Linked DNA regions of Thiocapsa bogorovii. Each later gene encodes a partner of the first gene's protein in a complex. Links are inferred from orthologs where the notes say so. Each region holds a gene or a part of one and is shown on either strand. Other genes may lie near its edges.

Region 1 (3,227 bases):
CGGAGCGCCGAAGCCCGATTCGGGATTGCCGGCCCGCCAATCAGCGCCCCTACAAACCTTGCCTGACTTCGGCCTGACTGACCTTGCCGGTTCGAAGGTCAGCAGCGAGGCCTGGGCCGGTAAGGTCGTGGTCATCAACTATTGGGCAAGCTGGTGCCCGCCCTGCGTTCGCGAGATGCCGCTCTTTATCGAAACGCAGGAGGCACTCGGCGAGGCCGGCGTGCAGGTGGTGGGCATCGCCGTGGACCGCCCCGAAGACGTCGAGGCATTCGTCGCCCAATACCCGGTCAACTACCCAATCTTGGTAGCCAACCCGGAGGCTGTCGCCCTCTCGAAGCGACTCGGAAACCGGGTCGAAGGGCTGCCCTTCACGGTGATCTTCGACCGCCGCGGGCGCCGTGTCTTCAGCCGCACCGGCGAGGTCACGGCCGCCGAGCTCAAGGCCGAGCTTGGCGCCTTAGTCGATGCCGAAGGCTCCGCGGAATCCGACGAGGACGCGTCTTAGCTGGACAACATCGCGTAAAATCCGCACAATTCGCGCCGATTTGCTGCCGATCCAAAACAGATCGGCGGGTACACTGAGACTCGGATGAGTTGGAGCATATTGACCGGATGGCCGCGATCCTGGTCCTGAACGGACCGAACCTCAACCTGCTCGGAACCCGCGAGCCGGAGTACTACGGCCGCGCCACGCTGGCGGAGATCCACCAGGGCTTGGAGGATGCGGCACGTGCTGAAGGCTTCACGCTGGAATGCATCCAGAGCAACGCCGAGCATGTCCTGATCGAGGCGGTCCATCGTGCGGCGCACGACGGGGTTCGCTTCATCATCCTGAATCCGGCTGCCTTTACCCACACGAGCGTCGCCCTGCGCGATGCGCTGCTCGGGGTCGGGATTCCCTTCATCGAGGTGCACCTCTCCAACGTGCATGCCCGCGAGCCGTTTCGGGCCCATTCCTATTTCTCCGACATCGCCGTCGGGGTGATCAGCGGGCTCGGGGCCGAGGGCTACTTTTCAGCATTGCGCGCCGCGGCCGGTCGGCTCGCGCCGGACCTTTCCAACGAGAACCACTGACCATGGATATCCGCAAGGTAAAGAAGCTGATCGAGCTGTTGGAGCAATCCGACGTCGCGGAGATCGAGATCCACGAGGGCGAGGAATCGGTCCGCATCAGCCGACACGGCAGCAGCGCGATGCCGATGTATATGCCTCAAGCAATGCCGATGGGCATCGGCGCCGCGCCGGCTGCGGTGCCGGCCGCAAAGGCGGGCGATGAAGATGATGTCGAGGAGATGGAGGGAGAGGTCGTGCGCTCGCCGATGGTCGGCACCTTTTACCGCGCCCCCTCTCCGGGTTCCAAGCCGTTCGTCGAGGAAGGCCAAAGCGTGAAGGCCGGCGAGACGCTCTGCATCATCGAGGCGATGAAGATCCTCAACCAGATCGAGTGCGAGCAAGGCGGCACCATCAGACGTATCCTGGTCGAGAACGGTCAGCCGGTCGAATACAACCAGCCGCTGTTCGTCATCGAATAAGGGCGGAGGCTAGCGTCCCCGTCGTCGAGCGCCGCCCCGATTCGCCGCGCCTCCCTCAGCAAAGACATCGCCACCATGCCAGCAATGATCGAGAAGGTCCTGATCGCCAACCGGGGCGAGATCGCGCTCCGGATCCTGCGCGCCTGTCGCGAGCTGGGCATCAAGACGGTCGCGGTGCATTCCGAAGCGGACCGCGACCTCAAGCACGTCCTCTTGGCCGACGAGTCGGTCTGCATCGGCCCTGCCGCCTCGCTGCACAGCTATCTCAACGTGCCGGCGATCATCAGCGCAGCCGAGGTCACCGACACGGTCGCCATCCACCCCGGCTACGGCTTCCTGTCCGAGAACGCCGATTTCGCCGAGCGGGTCGAACGCTCCGGCTTCATCTTCATCGGCCCGCGCCCCGAAACCATCCGCCTGATGGGCGACAAGGTCTCGGCGATCGCCGCCATGAACAAGGCCGGCGTACCCTGCGTGCCCGGCTCCGATGGCCCGCTCGACGACAACAAGAAACGCACGCTGGAGATCGCCCGTCAGATCGGCTACCCGGTGATCATCAAGGCATCCGGCGGCGGGGGCGGTCGCGGCATGCGTGTCGTCCACTCCGAGGCGACCTTGCTGAACGCCATCTCCCTGACCAAGGCGGAGGCCGCCGCAGCCTTCAACAACGACATGGTCTACATGGAGAAGTACCTGGAGAACCCGCGTCACATCGAGTTCCAGGTACTCTCGGACCAGCACGGCAACGCTATCCATCTCGGCGAGCGCGACTGCTCCATGCAGCGCCGCCACCAGAAGGTCGTCGAAGAGGCACCCGCGCCGGGCATCACCGAAGCACAACGCCGCGAGATCGGCGAGCGCTGTGCGGAGGCCTGCCGCACCATCGGTTATCGCGGCGCCGGCACCTTCGAATTCCTCTTCGAGGACGGCTGCTTCTATTTCATCGAGATGAACACGCGCGTGCAGGTCGAGCACCCGGTTACCGAGATGATCACGGGCGTGGACATCGTCAAAGAGCAGATCCTGATCGCCGCCGGCGAGCCGCTGCGCTACACGCAGGACGACATCGTGATCCGCGGGCATGCCGTGGAGTGCCGACTCAACGCCGAGGACTCCGAGACCTTCATGCCGAGCCCCGGCAAGATCACCGAATTCCATGCCCCCGGCGGCCCCGGCGTGCGACTCGAAACGCACATCTATACCGGCTACACCGTACCGCGCTACTACGACTCCATGATCGGCAAGCTGATCACCCACGGCGAGGACCGCGAGGCTGCGATTGCGCGGATGTGTAATGCGCTGCGCGAGACGGTGATCGACGGCATCAACACCAATATCAAGCTGCAGCGGTCGATTCTCAGGGACGGGGCGTTTCTGGCCGGCGGGGCGAATATCCATTATCTGGAAAAGAAGCTCGGCATGTGATGCTGAACCGCGTTTCGAGCGACATGCAACGTTCGAGAGGGCGTCGATGTCGGCGCGATTGGATGACTCGGCGCGACGCGGTTCAGGACGTTAAGACTAACGCATGACTCGGACCGGCTTCGAGGCAGGTAGGCACTCGGGGCTGGATCGGACTCGCCGCGGCCCTCGCGCAACACAATCAATCCGATCTTTCTATCTCTTAAATCGCGTCGACTCCGGCGCTTACGAACCGCTGCGAGATCGAGACCGCATGAACACTGCGCATATTGT
Region 2 (2,947 bases), 2.5 Mb from region 1 along the record:
ACCTGGAACCGACCCGGCAGCCGCGCGCGCTGCAACCCGGCCCGAATCGCGTTGACCGACAACGGCAAACGATCGTGCAACGCGCGGAGTGCTGCGATCGCCGCCGAGGCGTTGTCGTACTGGAAGGGTCCGCGCATCGCCGGCTCGGGCAAGGCCAAACGCTCGCCCGAGGGCGCGCTCCAGATCCAACCGCCCCCGCCGCCCATGGTCCAGTCGATCTCCCGACCAAGCTGCATGGGCAGAGTCCCGCGGCGCTCCGCCTCGTCCCGCAGCCGCGCCGGGGCATCGCGTTGCCCGATCACGGCCGGGCGGCCGGGACGAAAGATTCCAGCCTTCTCGGAGGCGATCTCATCCAAGGATTCGCCCAACCAAGCCGTATGGTCCAGCCCGATCGAGGTGACCACCGAGACATCGGCGTCCCACAGGTTCACCGCATCGAGACGCCCACCGAGACCGACCTCGAGGATGACGACATCGGGCGGGCTCTGCACGAAGATATCGAGCGCCGCCAGGGTGCCGAACTCGAAATAAGTCAGCGCCGCCTCGCCGCGCGCCCGGTCGATCCGCTCGAACGATGCGCAAAGGAGCGCATCGGAGACATCCTCCCCGTCGACCCGCACCCGCTCGTTATACCGCAGCAGATGCGGCGAGCTATAGACGCCGGTGCGATATCCGGCAGCACGACACATCGCCTCCGCCATCGCGACACAGGAGCCCTTGCCGTTGGTCCCGCCGACCGTGATGAGCGGAAACGGTAAGGAGGCCGGCCCCAAACGCGCCCAAACGGCGCCCACCCGTTCCAGCCCGAGCGCAATGGCCTTCGGATGCAACTGCATCTGCCAGCTCAACCAGGCATCGAGGTTGTCGAAGCGACTCATGTCGGCCACAACGCCTCCGGATCAGGCAGCCACGCGGACCGACATCCTGCACCGGGCAAGCCCCGACACACCCACCCTCTCACACGCATTCGACACCCTGAATCGCGTCCGCCCCAAGGCCCGCAAACCCGTGCAAACCCGCCCCAACCCGCGATCCGTCCAAACCGCAAAAAGACGCGATTCAGACGGGCACAACGGTGCGGACATACCGCGGCCGATGCGTCAAGATCGCCAGCAGATCGGCGATGCGCTCGCGCAGGTCGCGGCGGTCGATGATCATATCGAGTGCGCCTTTTTCGATCAGGAACTCGCTGCGCTGAAAGCCATCAGGCAGCTTTTCGTGAACCGTCTGCTCGATCACGCGCGGACCGGCAAAGCCGATCAGTGCGTTGGGCTCGGCGATGTTGAGATCGCCGAGCATCGCAAGACTGGCCGATACGCCCCCCATGGTCGGATCCGTCATCACGGAGACGAAGGGGAGCGCGTGCTCGCGCATGCGCCCCAGGGCCGCGCTGGTCTTGGCCATCTGCATCAGCGAGAAAAGGCTCTCCTGCATGCGCGCACCGCCGCTCGCCGAGAAGCAGACGTAGGGCGAATTTTGCTCGAGCGCCGCGTCGACACCACGCACGAACCGCTCGCCGACAACCGAGCCCATGGAACCGCCCATGAAACCGAACTCGAAGGCCGAGGCAACGATCGGCTGACCTTTGAGTCGACCACGCATCACGATCATGGCCTCCTTCTCGGAGGACTGCTTCTGGGCCTGAACGAGACGGTCTTTGTACTTCTTCAGATCCTTGAATTTAAGCGGGTCCAGAGACTCGAGATCGACTCCGATCTCCTCGCGTCCTTCCGGATCGAGAAAGGTCTCGAGCCGGCGCCGCCCGCTCAAGCGGTTGTGGTGATTGCACTTGGGACACACCTCGAGATTCCGCTCAAGCTCGGCCCGGTAGAGGATGGCCTGACAGCCCGGACATTTGGCCCAAACACCTTCGGGCACCGCCCGCTTGGTGCTCGCATCGGTACGAATGCGGCTCGGGATCAGCTTCTCGAACCAACTCATACTTTTGTCCATCGCCTGTTTGAGGCTCGCTGCGCGATCGCCCTTGAGGTCATCCGTGGGTCGGCCCGACGGCGTCTGGCTCTGCCCATTTTGGCCGGAAGCGGTTTTCCCGGGTCCATTCAAGGTGGATGCGGTGGGTTTATCCAAACGCGTCAGCGCATGGCGGACTCGACTTGGGGGCTTAGGCGACATGGGCATCCACCTCGTCGATGGCCTGGCGCAGACCGGTGAGAAACTCGGCGACAGCCTCCGGTATCCGCTCCGGGGTCGCAGCAAGCGCCTCGATGCGGCTCACGATGGCGCTGCCGACGATCACCGCGTCGGCGACCCGGGCGACCGAGGCGGCGGTTTCGGGGTTGTTGATGCCGAAGCCGACCCCCACCGGGAGCCGGATCAGCGACTTGATGAGACCGACCTTCTCGGCCACTGCGCCGGTGTCCAGATTGCCGGCCCCCGTCACGCCCTTGACCGAGACGTAGTAGACGAAGCCGGAGGCGACCTCGCCGATCCGCGAGATGCGTGACTCGGTGGACGTCGGCGCCAGGAGATAGACGAGGTCCAGCCCCTGCGCCTTCAGCATCTCGACCAGCGCGTGGCCCTCCTCGGGCGGCACGTCCACGATCAAGGCGCCGTCAAGGCCGGCGGACTTCGCCGCGACCGCGAAGGACGCGTACCCCATCACCTCGATCGGATTGAGATAGCCCATCAGGATCACCGGCGTCTCGGTGTCCTCCTGGCGAAAGCGCCGGACCATGTCGAGCACGTCGTCCAGCGAGACCCCTTGGGCCAGGGCGCGCTCGGTCGCCCGCTGGATGACCGGACCGTCGGCGATCGGATCGGAGAAAGGCACGCCCAGCTCGATCAGATCCACACCGGCGGCGACCATCGCGTGCATCAGCGGAACGGTCACGTCGGGCGACGGGTCGCCGGCGGTGACGAAGGGGATGAGCGCGGTGCGACCCCGGTCGCGCAGCTGCTCGAAACGTTCGGCGATTCGACTCATAGG

Evidence for each region.
Region 2: the proteins of accB (region 1) and accD are in contact, whole or in part, in a solved structure (PDB 8UXZ), measured with the Escherichia coli proteins. The link is inferred for Thiocapsa bogorovii from one-to-one orthologs.

Annotation. Positions count from the first base shown.
Region 1 is NZ_CP089309.1:2,292,563-2,295,789, forward strand. What follows is about bases 53-2,804. They hold accB (acetyl-CoA carboxylase biotin carboxyl carrier protein), read left to right. Parts: upstream 53-1,076; coding sequence 1,077-1,532; downstream 1,533-2,804. Other genes in these bases: LT988_RS10385 (TlpA family protein disulfide reductase), read left to right, coding at 53-505; aroQ (type II 3-dehydroquinate dehydratase), read left to right, coding at 613-1,074; accC (acetyl-CoA carboxylase biotin carboxylase subunit), read left to right, coding at 1,617-2,804. In the rest of the region: more of LT988_RS10385, read left to right, coding at 1-52; more of accC, read left to right, coding at 2,805-2,957. UniProt on the Escherichia coli protein: This protein is a component of the acetyl coenzyme A carboxylase complex; first, biotin carboxylase catalyzes the carboxylation of the carrier protein and then the transcarboxylase transfers the carboxyl group to form malonyl-CoA.
Region 2 is NZ_CP089309.1:4,814,924-4,817,870, reverse strand. It holds accD (acetyl-CoA carboxylase, carboxyltransferase subunit beta), read right to left. Parts: upstream 1,942-2,947; coding sequence 1,060-1,941; downstream 1-1,059. Other genes in the region: trpB (tryptophan synthase subunit beta), read right to left, coding at 2,941-2,947; trpA (tryptophan synthase subunit alpha), read right to left, coding at 2,123-2,944; folC (bifunctional tetrahydrofolate synthase/dihydrofolate synthase), read right to left, coding at 1-878.